DNA from 2 places in the Flammeovirga sp. AWQ4_249 genome. Region 1 is predicted to be linked to the other one. Evidence: riboswitches for the same ligand, from Rfam matches in the RefSeq annotation. Region 1 holds a riboswitch; the other holds the start of a gene.
The links. A riboswitch is a leader RNA that binds a small molecule or an ion and turns the genes downstream of it on or off. The one in region 1 is predicted to bind cobalamin.

Region 1 (7,680 bases):
GCACTGAGTCCATAACTACCTTGTTTTGGAAGTGCTCTTCTAGATAAAATCAAAGAACAATAAAATTCAATATTGGGCAAAGGAACTTGATAGGCAATTAATGTTTCTTTTAAAACAGTCAGATCAAATGCAGCATTATGTGCTAATAATGGGTATTTCGTTAAAAGCTTACCTAATTCTTTCCATCTTATATCAAAAGTTGGAGCATGTTCTGTCATATCAGGCGTGATTCCATGTATGTCAATGTTCATGGCATTATAGAAATTAGGTATAGGCTGAATTAGGTGATGTTGTGAATCTACAATTTTTCCATTTTCAACGATTACAATACCTATAGAGCAAGCACTAGTCTTTTTGCCGTTAGCTGTTTCAAAATCTATGGCTATAAAATTCATAAAACAAAGATATTCATTACATGGTATTTCAATAACGTTAGTTTTTATTTAATAATTGATGATATCTTGAATAAAATTACATAAATTTAAGCTCCAGCTTATTTAAACCTTAATTTTTAGTGAACTAACCAAATGTGCCTCAAATTTTACAACTACATCATCCTATTATTGTTGGTCTTATCTACGCATGTTTCTGCCCAAGAAAATGATCAATTTGTAAGTGAGCTTGATACTGTCTATAAGGATAGGATTACGGCATTTCCGTTTATCGGGTATACACAAGAAACGAGTTTGAAGTTCGGTGTAACAGGTATTTATCAATTCAAAGTACCCCAAGCAACTTTTGAAACTAGACCTTCAAATTTAACTTTATATGGATATTATACTTTAGAAGATCAAGTACGCATAAGAATGACAAATAATATTTTCACAAACGATGAAGATTGGTTATTTGAAGGTACTTGGGAGTACGTCATTTTTCCTGAAAAATATTATGGAATAGGAAGTGATACACCAGAAAGTAATGAACAGATCATCAATTACTCAAAACTTGATTTGAGACAACAATTTTTGAGAAAAGTTTCTAATCAAATGTTTCTTGGAGTACAATATAGATATGTCAATTATTGGAATATCAGTGTGACAAAGAGGGAAGATGGAACTTATACCGATACCTCCGAAATACCAGGATATGAAGGTGGAAGAGTGTCAGGATTTGGTATTGTTTATAAGTGGGATGCAAGAGATTATGTAATTGCTCCTACTAGTGGTCATTATATTGAAGCAAGATTTGAAGTAAATGATACTTGGATGGGTTCAGAATATTCTTTTAATCGATTCTTTTTAGATGCTCGAAAATACATGGACTTAACTAAAGAAAAAGAAGGAAAGACTGTTTTAGCTTTACAAGGAGCTCTTCAAACCACTAACGGTAATGTTCCTTTTAGAGAAATGTCTTTGATGGGAGGTATGTATTCGATGAGAGGTATTTATGAAGGTAGATACAGAGATAATAATATGCTGACTTTCCAAGCCGAAGTAAGACAGCATTTATTTTGGAGATTTGGAATGACTGGCTTCGTATCTTCATCCAATGTCTTTAATCGAAATGATGGTTTTGAGTTCAACCAAACTAAAATAGCTGGTGGAGGAGGATTCCGATTAGCCTTTAATAAAAATGATAAAGCATCATTAAGAGCTGATTATGGATTTGGACCAGATGGAAGTTCTGGTTTATATTTAACCTACGGAGAAGCCTTCTAGTTTTTTTATTTTGCTATCTTTTATACCTGTTTTCTATTTTTTCCTTTAATTAAGAGTTGATCATTTTTTTTCTAAAATTTATTAGATTTATCTTGATTAATCTTCAACAAACTATTCAACTTTTTAATATGACTTTAAAGCAACGTTTCGTAGTATTTACTATCTGTGTATTGTCTTCATTTTCTGTTTATGCACAAAATGATTTAGATACTTTATATAAATCCCAATTTACTGGTTTTCCATATCCTGCCTATGCTCAAGAAACAAGTTGGGAATTTGGTGTTGTTAGTTTGTATCAATTCAAAACAAAAAATGCCACATTTAATACAAGACCTTCTAATTTTTACTTTGTAGGTTTCTATACATTGGAAAATCAAATGTTAATTAAATTAGAGCATACTCTTTTTACAAAAGATGAAAACTTTGTACTGGAAGGAATGCTGGAGTATTCTCAATATCCTGAAAAATATTATGGAATTGGAAACAATTCACCAAGTTCGAATGAACAATTAATGGACTGGACCAAGGTGGAGTTAAGACAACAGTTCTTAAAGAAATTAAAAGATATGATGTTTCTTGGCCTTCAATACCGATACGTAAACTTTTGGAATATTAGTGTTGACGAAAGAGCTGATGGAACAGGTGGTTTGGAAGAAATACCCGGCTATGAAGGTGGAGTCAATTCTGGTTTAGGGTTAGTATATAAATGGGATAAAAGAGATTTCGTCTTAGCACCAACAAAAGGACATTACGTTGAATTCCGTGCTGAATATTATAATAACTTATTAGGGAGTGACTACAATTTCTCAAGTTATTTAATTGATCTGAGAAAATATTTTTCATTGAACAAAAGGAAACCACATAATACTGTATTTGCATTGCAAAGCATGATTAAACAAACATACGGAGAAACCCCCTTTAGAGAATTATCTTTAATGGGTAGTATTGATATGATGAGAGGTGTCTACGAAGGAAGATATAGAGATGATCATATGGTTTCTTTTCAAGCTGAGATCCGTCAACATTTATTTTGGAGAATAGGAGCGACAGCTTTTGTTGCGACTGCACAGGTAATGCCAAATTGGAATGCTTTCTTATTTGACCAATTTAAATTGACAGGAGGTGCAGGTTTAAGATTACTGATTAATAAGAAAGATAGAGCTACTTTACGAGCAGATTATGGTATTGGCCCTGACGGAAATTCTGGACTTTACTTAACTTTTGGAGAAGCCTTTTAATTTTTTTAAAAAAGATTTATTCTTCGAAATTTTATCAAAAGAAAATTTATAAAAATCAATAGGAAATTGTGTTTTGTAGAAAAGTTACAATAGTGTATTTCGTACGCTTAGTGTGATATTTTTTGTAATATATTTTTTATTGAAATCCAGAAAGTAAACTAAACTGTGTTATTTAACTATAGTTTATTATTTCACTTCCCATTTTGGTAATTTACCTTTATTAATTTCTTAAAATATAGCATAAAAAAGCGCTAGTGTTACTCTAGAATTGAAAAGCTTATTTAATGTGAAAATATTAGAATAGTACAATAAAGTGTAGAGCTAATGCTTTTATTACTATAGCACTTTAAATTGAATCTTTCAAGAAAAAAATAGAGAAATTTTTTAGAAAAAAGATATCCTTCAAAGCTTGCAATACTGATAAAAACAACATTTATTTGTTACAACGGAGGTGCTTATATTTTTTTAAAATAAGTACTAAGTGAAAAGGGAATTAGGTGAAAATCCTAGACTGTACCCGCAGCTGTAAGTACTACAAAACTTACTTTATTTTTAACCACTTTAGTAGATGATTAAGGGAAGGTTGAAGTAAGTATAGTACGAGTCAGAAGACCTGCCTTCGTTTGCTTAATGTACTTTTTCGGGTAAAAAAAGAAGCAAAATCCTATCATCTAAAAAATGGAACACTTGTTTTTTTGTGTAGGAATTATCGTACTCCATAGATGTTGGAGTTTTTTGAAATAGAGAATTAATTTCTCTTGTGTGTTGTACTAAGAAAAGAATTAAACAATGGGCTTACTTGATAGACGTGTAGCTTACAAACCATTTGAATATCCTCAGGCTCAGGATTTTATAGATGCCATTCATCAGACTTTCTGGATTCACTCCGAAGTGAATTTTGATGCTGATATCCAACAGTTTAAAACGAATCTTTCTGATAATGAGAGAGAAGTAATTGGAAATATCCTAAAAACATTTGCACAAACAGAAACAAATGTTCAAGATGATTTCTGGGGAGTTGTCGGTCAATACATTCCAAAACCTGAAATTGCAGCTATGTCTATCACTTTCGCTGAGAATGAAGCAAGACATGCCTCTGCATATGCTCGTCTGAATGAATTATTAGACTTGGATAACTTCGAGGAATTTTTAGAGGATGAAACGGCTATGGAGCGTCTTGAAATGCTTTCAAAAGTAGCTGTGGATGAAAGTGGAAAGCCTTCTCCATCTGATTTATTACAGAGTATCGCTATATTTTCATGTTTTACGGAAAATGTAAACTTATTCTCTCAATTTGCGATATTATTATCCTTTAAAAAGTTCAAAAACCAACTAAAAGGGATAGGTAACATCATCAAATGGAGTGCTAAGGACGAAAACTCTCATGCACGTGCAGGTATGTGGTTATACAATACTTTAATTTCTGAATACCCAGAATTAAATACAAAGGAACTTCAAGACCGTATTTATGAGGCTGCTAAGATTTCTCATGATGTAGAAGTACGTTTATTAAATGGAATTTTTGAGAAAGAAGAAATGTCTTTCCTTCCATTAAACAACCTGATACACTTTATGAGAGATCGTTTAAACAGAAGTCTTTCTGAAATTGGTTTGAAGCCAATTTTTGAAATAGATCAAGACGCATTAAAAGAAATGCAATGGTTTGATGAAGAAGTATTTGGTCATGCACATGATGATTTCTTCGCCGTAAGACCAACTGAATACACCAAGAAGTCTCAGTCAGTGACAGCTGATGACTTATTTTAGAAAAAAATACTAACCTGTTAGAGACTACTCCCTCTCTAACAGGTGCTACTCATATAATTATCACCCCCTCAGTTCTAAATATTTTATGTCTGAAATACAAACGACTATCGAAACCTCACAGTTGGATCCACACCCGAAATGGATGACTGATGAAGGTTTACAAACGCTCAAAAGTGGTTATCTTCTAGAAGGAGAAAACGTAAGAGATGCTGTTACCAGAATTGCTAAAGCCGCTGCTGCAAGGCTAAAACGCCCGGATTTTGAAAAAAGATTCTTTGATGCCATTTGGAATAACTATTTATGTCCTGCTTCTCCTGTATGGTCAAATATGGGAACTGAAAGAGGCTTACCAATTAGTTGTTTTGGTAGCTATGTGCCTGATAGTATTGCAGGTATCGGAAGCACTTTAGCAGAAGTAATGATGATGTCCAAAATTGGTGGAGGTACTTCTATCAATGTTTCAGACGTAAGACCAAGAGGAGCAAAGATCACAAACAATGGAACAAGTAATGGTGTTTATCCTTTCTTGGAAATGTTTGATTCTGTAATCAACGGCACGAACCAAGGGAATACAAGAAGAGGTATGCTTGCTGCGTATTTGGATGTAGAACATGAAGATATTGATGAATTCTTAACAATTAAAGATGTTGGAAAATCTATCCAAAATATCTTTATGGGTGTATCGGTTTCTGACAATTTTATCCAAAAAGTAAGGGAAGGAGACCGTAGAAGTCGTGAAGTATGGGCAAAAGTAATTAAGTCAAGAATAGAAAAGGGTATTCCTTATATCCTTTTTAAAGATAATGCGAATAATCAACGTCCAAGATGGTACAAAGATCAAGGTATGGAGATCAAAGCTTCTAACCTTTGTTCAGAAATTATGTTACCGTCTAACGAAGAAGAATCATTCGTTTGCTGTTTATCTTCTTTGAATTTAGTACGCTATGATGAGTGGAAAGATACAGACTTAGTAGAGACAGCTATTTTCTTCTTGGATGCTGTTATGGAAGAGTTTATTGCGAAAGCAAAAGACATTTCACATATGGAAAGAGCGGTAAATTTTGCTAGAAATCACAGAGCACTTGGATTAGGTGTATTAGGTTGGCATAGTTTCCTTCAAAAGAAGAAGATTCCTTTTGCTGGTATTGCTGCTGATTCGTGGACAAGAATTATCTTTAAGCAAATCAAAGAACAATCAATTAGAGCTTCAGAAAAGTTAGCCTCTGCTTATGGAGAGCCAAAAGTAATGATGGATACGGGGCGTCGTAATTCTACATTATTAACCGTAGCTCCAACAACATCTAATGCTTTGATTGCAGGTGGTTACAGTACGGGTATTGAGCCACTAGCAAGTAACTATTATGTAATGGATTCTGCAAAGGGTACTTTCTCTAGAAAGAACAAAAATCTAGAAGCATTATTAGATGAAAAAGGATTAAATACACCTAATGTATGGAAACAAATCCTTGCTGAAGGAGGTTCAGTGCAAAATATTGGAGGATTAACGGATGAAGAGAAAGAATTATTCTTGACGTTTAAAGAAATCAACCAATTACAGATTGTGAAGCAAGCGGCATTACGTCAAACTTTCTTAGATCAATCACAAAGCTTAAACTTAAATTTCCCTCCAACTACACCTGTGAAGGAAATCAATAAGGTAATGCTTGAAGCTCATGCACTGGGTGTAAAGACGTTGTATTACCAAAGAAGTGAAAGTATACTTAGAACGCAAATGTCAGTGACTGGAGATGAATGCATCTCTTGTGAAGGTTAAACGTTCTAATCTGAAATACAAAAAAGGCTTCTCTTGTAAAAGAGGAGCCTTTTTTAATATTCTATCACAAAAGCTACAATTTTAAAACATTCTTTTTGAACGAATGCTTTTACAATTGTCTAAGTAACTTGACAAGACCCCCCATGCATAAAAATTATACTTGGGAGGCTTGTCTATAAGTATGGCGGGTGAGTACCCGCGCCCATAAATGAGCCAAATTAATTAGCAAGTTTGTGGACACACAAACTTATTATCCCATAGAACAGAGATAGATATAATTAACAGCAAACTGTAATTATATTTTAGTTCCTTATTCTAATTAATAAGTACTTATTGTTTTCTTTTGGAAGATCTAGCAGAGAATTTTGACAAATAATTTCATATCCACATTAAATGATAGAATGGGAACTCCAGAGGATTAAATCCCCTGAAGTTGAATAGAATTATAGACAAAGTTTCTACTCAAGACCCGCCATATATCCTTATATCACTTAATATATTTGTCAGAGGTGGAATTTCATTTTCATATATATACGCATAATAACCCTATTTGATAAAACATTATGATAAGGCATAATTGTCTAGCCAATTACAATCTTTTGTGATTATATTGTAGTAAGGGTTGTAGTGTTATTATTTCATTTTCATATACACAATTTTACAATGATTTTATTTCATTTACAAATTTTAAATAGCCTCTAATGCATTGATAAATACGTTGTTAATTGTATTATTTTAATATCAGATTGATTCTATATAAAAGCAAACTTCAATCGGTTTCGAAACAGTCTAATACATTAAAATAAATGTCTATTTGAAACTAAATCGGTTGCATAAAATTGTTATGATTTAGAGTAAACGTAATAATTACAATTTATACTTGTATAATTTCAATTTTTCTCCTTCTTTTAAAAAATGGATTTTTTTTCCTTTTTTTTGAAAATTCTTTAAAAATGGAACACAATCTATTTATTTGATTAAATATTTTAAAAACAACTAAATGAGCTATCAAAAACTAACAACAAATCTTGAGGATTTTAAAGTACTAAAAGACTTTCCTTATCAAGAAAACTTTCATACTTATGAAGGTTTGAAGATGCATTACATTGATGAAGGAGAAGGAGAGACGATTGTGGCTCTTCATGGTGAACCTTCATGGTCTTATTTATACCGTAAATTCATTCCTATTCTTTCTGATTATCGATTTATCGCTCCAGATTTAATTGGTTTTGGAAAGTCAGAT
Region 2 (7,680 bases), on a different contig from region 1:
ATCGAATGTCACTGCACGATTATCGTTCTCTGGAATCTGACAAGTAAATGATCTTAATTTTTTGATGTCATTTTGTGCTAGAGGAACATTTAATGACATTGTTCTCGTACATTTTGTAGGATAGTAAACTGTTTTGTCAAATTGATATGAATCAGCATAAACTAAGTATTCATCTCCTTCAAAATATACAAAATCACAAGAAGAATATTCAGCTCTAATATATACTTTTCTTTCTGGATAAAGTGATCCTTTCCAGTATTCTGAAACGATCATACCTACTCTATCATAGCCTTCTTCCATCGCTTGTACTTCAAATACTTTACCGACAAAAACAGCTTCCGATTCATTGTAAGCTTGCTCCACTGAAATACTTTCTCTCACACAATCACATGGAATAAACTTGTCATCTACCCATTGCCCTTGATCAGTATCTCCATTGACATAAAGCATAATTCCTTTACCATTTCTTTTACCATTTAACCAGTTACCTATATATTGTGAACCGTTGGAATAATAATGGATTCCTTCACCTGTTACTACATTATTGATCCAAGTTCCTTCGTGTCTTTCACCTGACTTTGTAACTAATACTCCTCTACCATGCATTTTTCCATCTAAGAAACCACCTTGGTAAACGTCTCCATTTGCCCAAATGTAAACACCTAAACCATAAGGAACACCTTTTTCAAAATTACCTTCGTAAGTATTTCCATTGGAGAATTTCAATTTTCCTTTCCCTTCCATCAAGTCATTTCTCCAACGTCCTTGATAAATCGTTCCATCTTCCCAAGTGTAAGTACCTAAACCATTACGTTTTCCATCACCATTGTATTGTCCAACGTATGTATCGTTATCAGGATTTTCACTTATTTCTTGTGCATTAGAATAAGTAGTCATTAATGTACTAACCAAAAGAAATACATATGAAAAAATCGAAGTTCGATTTGTAAAAATTAAATGTAAAAAGGTTCTTTGTTTATTAAAGATTGTCATAATTTAGTATTGATCGATATAAATGACGATTGAAATAAAATTTCATACCGTAAAAATGCTAAAAAAATAATATGTTAAGATATTTATTCTGTACAATTATCACATTATTTACCACTTTTTCACTAGAAGCACAAATTGTTTGCTCAAATGCCAGTAAAATTAGCTTAGATAAGAAAATTGAAACCTTAAATTCTTTACAAGTTGATACAATTGAAGCTCCATTAAGGGAAGGCAGCATTGCAAGAACTTTTTTAGCTCAGCCTTACTTAGAGAAGACACTTGAAATTGGAAATAAGGAGGAATTGATTGTCAATTTTGTTGGATTTGATTGTACAACCTTCGTCGAAAGTGTCACTGCTTTAAACTTATTATTCAATCAAAAGAAAGATTTTAGGAATCTCAATCACTATGCTTCTATTCTTGAACGATTGCGTTATAGAAATGGAAAATTAAATGGTTATGCAAGTAGACTTCATTATTTTACAGAATGGGTATTAGACAATCAAAAGAAAGGTATTTTAAGAGATATTACATTGGAAATTGGTGGAACAAAATATGACAAAACTATAAATTTCATGAGTACTCATATTTCATCTTATAAACGTCTTAACAATAATAAAAGTGCTGTAGATTCAGTAAAAGTGGCTGAAGCAAGAATTAACACTAGACAATTATCACAAATATATATTAAAGATATTGCTTCTGTAGAGGCCAAAATTAATGAGGGTGATATCATTGCCTTAGTTACAAAAATTGGTGGTTTAGATGTTTCTCATGTTGGAATAGCAGTACGACAAAATGGGCAAATACATTTACTTCATGCCTCACAATCGAACGAAAAAGTTGTCATAACTTCAAAACCAATAGCAGAGTGGCTAAAAAATAGTAAGCTTAATACAGGCATTACAGTTGCAAGATTGAATATTTAATTAAAATTGTATACGAAATAAATGTTGATGACGATCATTAAAATTTTGTCATATTAATTATAGGAAAGTCAAAAACAATCCTTCATATTTGCACATGTAACGAAAGGGAACATGGTGAAAATCCATGACAGTCCCCGCTACTGTAATTCTAACCTATTAAATTAGGTTTATGCAAGCCACTATCTAAGGATGGGAAGGCCCATAGTAAAAGAAAAGTCAGGATATCTTTCATTACATTTTATTTTCTTCGGGTGTAAAGTAATTTTACTAATGAATATCAAGACACTAAGTCTAATCATATTAGGCTTATCCTATTCTTTGGTTGGTTGTAATGAAAGTACAACGAACTCCTCTAACAACACAGAAGCACAGACTTCTGTCTCCTCCACTACTTCAACTAAAAGTGAAGTTAAATATGCCAAAACCTTTCGTTTAGAATACAAGGATGGCTATAAATTACTTCATTTAATTAATCCATTTTCAGAGAATATAACGGAAGAATCTTTTGTTTTACTTCCGAAAGGGTCCAAAATGCCCAGTGGCTTTTCAAAAAACAGGATTATTTCTATTCCCATTCAACGAATTATAACAACGACTACTGCACAAACTTCTATGATTGAAGCATTAGGGAGTATTGACTGCATAAAAGGTTATGTTGCTAAGGATTATATGTATAGCCAACCTATCTTGGATAGAATGGAATCAGGTGAAATTATTTCTGTTGGCTATGATTTAGGCAGTAATACAGAAAAAATTATCTCAGCTAAATCAGATCTTGTCATGGTTGTTGGAAGTAGTACAACCACTTCTTCATCCTTCCCTATTTTACAAAAAGTAAATATTCCTGTTTTAGCGAATACTGATTGGCAAGAAAATCATCTATTAGGAAGAGCTGAATGGATTAAGCTTTTTGGGGCATTATTAAATAAAGAAGAACAAGCGAATGAAATCTTTTCAATGGTAGAAAAGAAATTCACGGAATATATTAACATCGCTAAAACTGCTAAATCTCAACCTTCTGTAATTAGTGGACTACCCTACAAAGGTATGTGGTCTGTTCCTGGAGGAGAATCCTATCTAGCTCATGCATTTAAACAAGCTAATGCTGAATACCCTTGGAAAGCAACCAGTCAAACAGGTAGTCTTCAATTGGATTTAGAAGGTGTATACGCAAAAGGTGGTCAAGCTGATTTTTGGTTAAATGTGGGAACTTTGACCACTCTAGAAGCAGTTAAAAGTAATGACCCACGTTATGTAAAATTTAAAGCTTTTAAAACAAAGCAAGTTTATAACAATACTAAAAGAGTTAAAAATGCCACTGCCAATGATTATTGGGGTACTGGTATTTTACATCCTGAATTAGTCATTGCAGATTTAATTAAAATATTTCATCCGGAACTTCTACCGGATTATGAACTTTATTTTTATCAAAAATTAAAATAGGAAATGAAACATCTTTTATTGGTGGTTTCTTTTTCATTTCTCATTGGGATAAATGTATTTGGGCAAGATTACGCTTTGCCTGACAAAGAATTGGAAACCGTAGAAATTATCTCTACCCCTTTAAAACATTACGCTCAAGGATCTCATATTCAAATGATTGATAGCATTAAACTACAATTAGGGAATGAAGGAACTTTAGCTACAATGTTAAGAGATAATGCATCTATTTACATTAGAGAATATGGTGCTCCCGGACAGTTATCTTCGATGTCTATTAGAGGTGCTTCACCTGAAAATACCGCTATTATTTGGAATGGAATAAATCTAAATTCCATGACTTTGGGTATGATGGACATGTCCTCTGTCAATACATTTTATTTCGAGGATATTGATGTACATTATGGTAGTGGGTCAGCTCAATATGGATCAGGAGCAGTGGGTGGTACAGTCGTATTAAATGATCAATTTTCATGGAAATCTCCCAATCATTATGAAGTTCAAACAGCATTTGGTAGTTATGGACAATATTTCATTGGGGGGAAAGCATTATATGGCACTAAAAGATGGAAACATAAAACAGTAGCCTTGTATCAAACAGCAACAAATGATTATACTTTTTCAAATCCCTCAAAAGGATCAACTGAAACGGTAAACAATGCTGGTTTTTACCATGCAGGTGTTATGCATGAATCGCATTTCAAACCTAATAATAGAGAAGAATGGTCGGCAAATGTCTGGATCACTTCAGAAGAAAGACAAGTACAACCCATTATGGGTAACAATAATAATCCTTCTGTATATGACACTGTTGACAATAGTAATATCAGAGCTTCTATTGATTACAAATATAAAGGTAATCAATGGACACAGTTTGGAAGAGTAAGTTATATAAAGGATAATCAGAATTATCAGAGCTTATTTATTGGTACTGAACGTCTTCAAGGAGAATGGAAGACAGAAACCTATTTTGGAGAGAAAGTCAATTTCCAAGGAGGAATTAATGCCATGTACATATGGCCTGATGTATATGCTTACCCTGATAACACCACAGAATTAAGAGCTTCCGCTTTTTTAGCCGTTAGATGGGATGCAACTGATCGATTAAGTTTGTCTACTACACTTAGACAGACCGTTGTTACAGGATACTCTGCTCCTTTTACTCCTGCTTTTGATATTGCCTATAAAGCAATTAATACCGATAAAAATAGTTTAACAATAAAGAGTTCAGCGGCAAGAAGTTATAGAGTACCTACATTAAATGAACGTTATTGGGGTGATAATGCAAACCCAGAAATCAAACCTGAAGATGGTTATAATGTTGATTTAGGTTTTGATTATACACGTAACATGGGAAATATTTCAATGAATTGGTTGACTTCAGTTTATTACTTAAGAATGTATGATCGTATTCGATGGGTTCCCACTGATCCTACTTATGCGGAAAATGTTGCCAACTCTTTATCTAAAGGATTAGAGACCGCTTTGAAAATAAATAATTATAATTCTCTAAGTCAACTTAAGTGGAATATAGGTTCAAGCTATTCATTTACACATGCTACAGACTTAGAGAAAGATAAACAACTCATCTATGTCCCAAGACATTTATTTAAGTCATTTCTCAGTTTAAATTATCATAAGTGGAGTCTCAATTATGATGTTTTATATACGGGTTGGAGAACGACTACAGATGATTATGATACTTTAGATCCTTATTGGGTCAGTAATATTGGTCTAAGTAAACATCTTCAGTTAAACAAAGTAGACTTTCTTGTCACTTTCAAGGTGAATAACCTATTGAATGAAGAATACCAAAATTATAAGAATTATGCCATGCCTGGCAGAAATTATATGTTAAAAGTGAATATCTCAATTTAATAAATTATACAATGAAACAATTTTACAAACTTTCCTTACTTTTTCTTTTATTAGGATTTGGGTTTATCTCATGTGAGAATAATGATGATACTCCTACTCCATTCGTTCCTGGATCAAATGGATTTTATGTAAGTAACTCCGGAAACTTTTCTGAAGGCAATGGTTCTATCACTGGAGTGACAGAATCGGAAAATATATTTACCTCTTCACCTAGAGTTTTCCAATCGGCGAATGGTTTTGAACTTGGTGGAATCACTGAAGGTTTTTTTGGAAATGATGGTGTAGGTGTCGTTACTTGTTCAAATGCAGATAAAATTCAAATTGTAGATCTTTCAACAATGAATAGAAGATTTACTTTAGAAGATAATCCAGCTATTGTAAACCCCAGATATATTGCTACTTCTAATGGAAAAGCATATGTTACTATTTGGGGTCCATATGAAGAGGATTTCTCATTACAAAATTCATCTGTTGGTGTTATCAACCTTTCTACTGGTGAATTAGAAGAAACATTTGCTGTAGGTGCAGGTCCAGAAGGAATTGCTATTCAAAATGATAAAATTTATGTGGCGATTTCAAATACCACAAATGTTGAAGTTTACAACTTAAATGATCATAGCTTAGTCACAACAATTGATATTGAAGCTGCCCCACAACATTTTGTAATTGATGGAAACAATAATTTATGGGTTTCTGCTTCAAAAGGTTACTTATGGCCTGCTCCAGAAACTAGTGATCTTGGTGTTGTTAAACTTGTGAATGATGCTGTTGAATCTAGGGTTACTTATTCAGGTATTGCAAATGAGGGTGACATTCAATTATCAGAAGACGGTTCAGAAATTTATATTTTAGGTTCAGATGATGCATGGGAAGGTCCTTCTACAACTGAAGTTGTGAAATTTGATGTTGCTTCATCAACGGTTTCTTCACCAGTAGTTTCTGGTCAATATTTTAAAGGAATTGGGGTAAACCCTGCTAATGGAAACATTCATGTTGCTATTGCTCAAAGTTTTTCAGAGTCAGGGTCAGTAAAAATATTCTCAAAGGATGGTACTGAAATCGTTCATATCACAGAAGGTATGGGTGTAGGTCCATTCCACTTTGTTTTCTACTAGAAAATATTTTGTCAAATATTAAGTGTTAAGAGTCTAAGGGTATTATCCTTAGACTCTTTTTTTTATATTCACTATTAAAATCAAAAAACTAATATAAACACATGAATAACAATCGAATTTGTAAACTTTTTCAGATCGAATATCCTATTATTTCTGGAGGAATGGTCTGGTGTAGTGGATGGAAATTGGCATCAGCGGTCAGTAATGCAGGTGGCTTAGGCTTAATTGGTGCAGGTTCAATGCATCCTGAAACTTTTGAAGAACATGTTCAAAAATGTAAGAAGGCCACTTCAAAACCTTATGGAGTAAATATTCCATTATTCTACCCTGAAGTTGATAGGTTAATGGAGATTATTGTCAATGAAAATGTACCTATAGTTTTTACTTCGGCAGGAAGTCCAAAAAAATACACTGCATTTCTTAAAAGTCATAATATTACGGTTGTTCAGGTTGTATCATCTTTAAAATTTGCTTTAAAATCTCAAGAAGCAGGTGTGGATGCTATTGTTGCTGAAGGCTTCGAAGCAGGCGGTCACAATGGGAAAGAAGAAACAACAACAATGTGCTTAATTCCACCAATAGCTGCTTCATTAGAAATACCAGTTATTGCAGCAGGTGGTATTGGTTCAGGCCAAGCAATGATGGCAGCATTTGCTTTAGGTGCAGAAGGTGTTCAAATTGGCTCCCGTTTTGCCATCACACAAGAATCATCCGCTCATGAAAACTATAAACAACGAGTTGTTGATGCTCAGGAAGGAGAAACTATTTTGACATTAAAAGACCTTGTTGCAGTTAGATTGATTAAAAACGAATTTTATGAAAAAGTAGCGAAAGCCGAAGCTAGAGGTGCGTCAAAAGATGAATTAGCAGAAATACTTGGTAAAAGAAGAGCAAAGAAAGGAATTTTTGAAGGGAATCTTGAAGAAGGAGAAATTGAAATTGGTCAGGTTTCAGCTCACATAAAAGATGTTAGACCTGCTGGTGACGTTCTTAATGAGATATGGAATGAATTTACCAAAATTAAAGAACAATTAATTCGTCTTTAAACTAAATTTAATTGTAAATTAAATAGGCAAAAAAATCAAACGTTTATAATGAAAATATTTACCTCAGCACAAATAAGAGAATGGGATCAAGCTACAATTAGTAATGAACCGATTAGTAGCTTAGACTTAATGGAAAGAGCTGCAACGTCCCTTACCAATTGGTATGAAAGTCACTGTAGCAATTTTAAAGATGTAGTCATATTTTGTGGTGTTGGTAATAATGGCGGAGATGGATTAGTTATGGCTCGACTTTTAAATAAAGACGGCTTTAATGTTCAA

Region 2: another riboswitch for cobalamin. It lies ahead of ACXAHM_RS06610 (ABC transporter substrate-binding protein); the one in region 1 lies ahead of ACXAHM_RS05140 (ribonucleotide-diphosphate reductase subunit beta).

Annotation. Positions count from the first base shown of each region.
Region 1 covers NZ_JBSWYJ010000004.1:51,854-59,533, reverse strand. The annotation lists gene ACXAHM_RS05155 (exonuclease domain-containing protein) at 1-395, opposite strand, end outside; gene ACXAHM_RS05150 (BamA/TamA family outer membrane protein) at 528-1,658, shown strand; gene ACXAHM_RS05145 (BamA/TamA family outer membrane protein) at 1,787-2,896, shown strand; cobalamin riboswitch at 3,329-3,531, shown strand; gene ACXAHM_RS05140 (ribonucleotide-diphosphate reductase subunit beta) at 3,686-4,663, shown strand; gene ACXAHM_RS05135 (ribonucleoside-diphosphate reductase subunit alpha) at 4,749-6,437, shown strand; gene ACXAHM_RS05130 (alpha/beta fold hydrolase) at 7,438-7,680, shown strand, end outside.
Region 2 covers NZ_JBSWYJ010000005.1:178,873-186,552, forward strand. The annotation lists gene ACXAHM_RS06600 (hypothetical protein) at 1-897, opposite strand, end outside; gene ACXAHM_RS06605 (N-acetylmuramoyl-L-alanine amidase-like domain-containing protein) at 1,065-1,922, shown strand; cobalamin riboswitch at 1,991-2,167, shown strand; gene ACXAHM_RS06610 (ABC transporter substrate-binding protein) at 2,193-3,365, shown strand; gene ACXAHM_RS06615 (TonB-dependent receptor plug domain-containing protein) at 3,369-5,240, shown strand; gene ACXAHM_RS06620 (DUF5074 domain-containing protein) at 5,252-6,355, shown strand; gene ACXAHM_RS06625 (NAD(P)H-dependent flavin oxidoreductase) at 6,457-7,401, shown strand; gene ACXAHM_RS06630 (NAD(P)H-hydrate dehydratase) at 7,450-7,680, shown strand, end outside.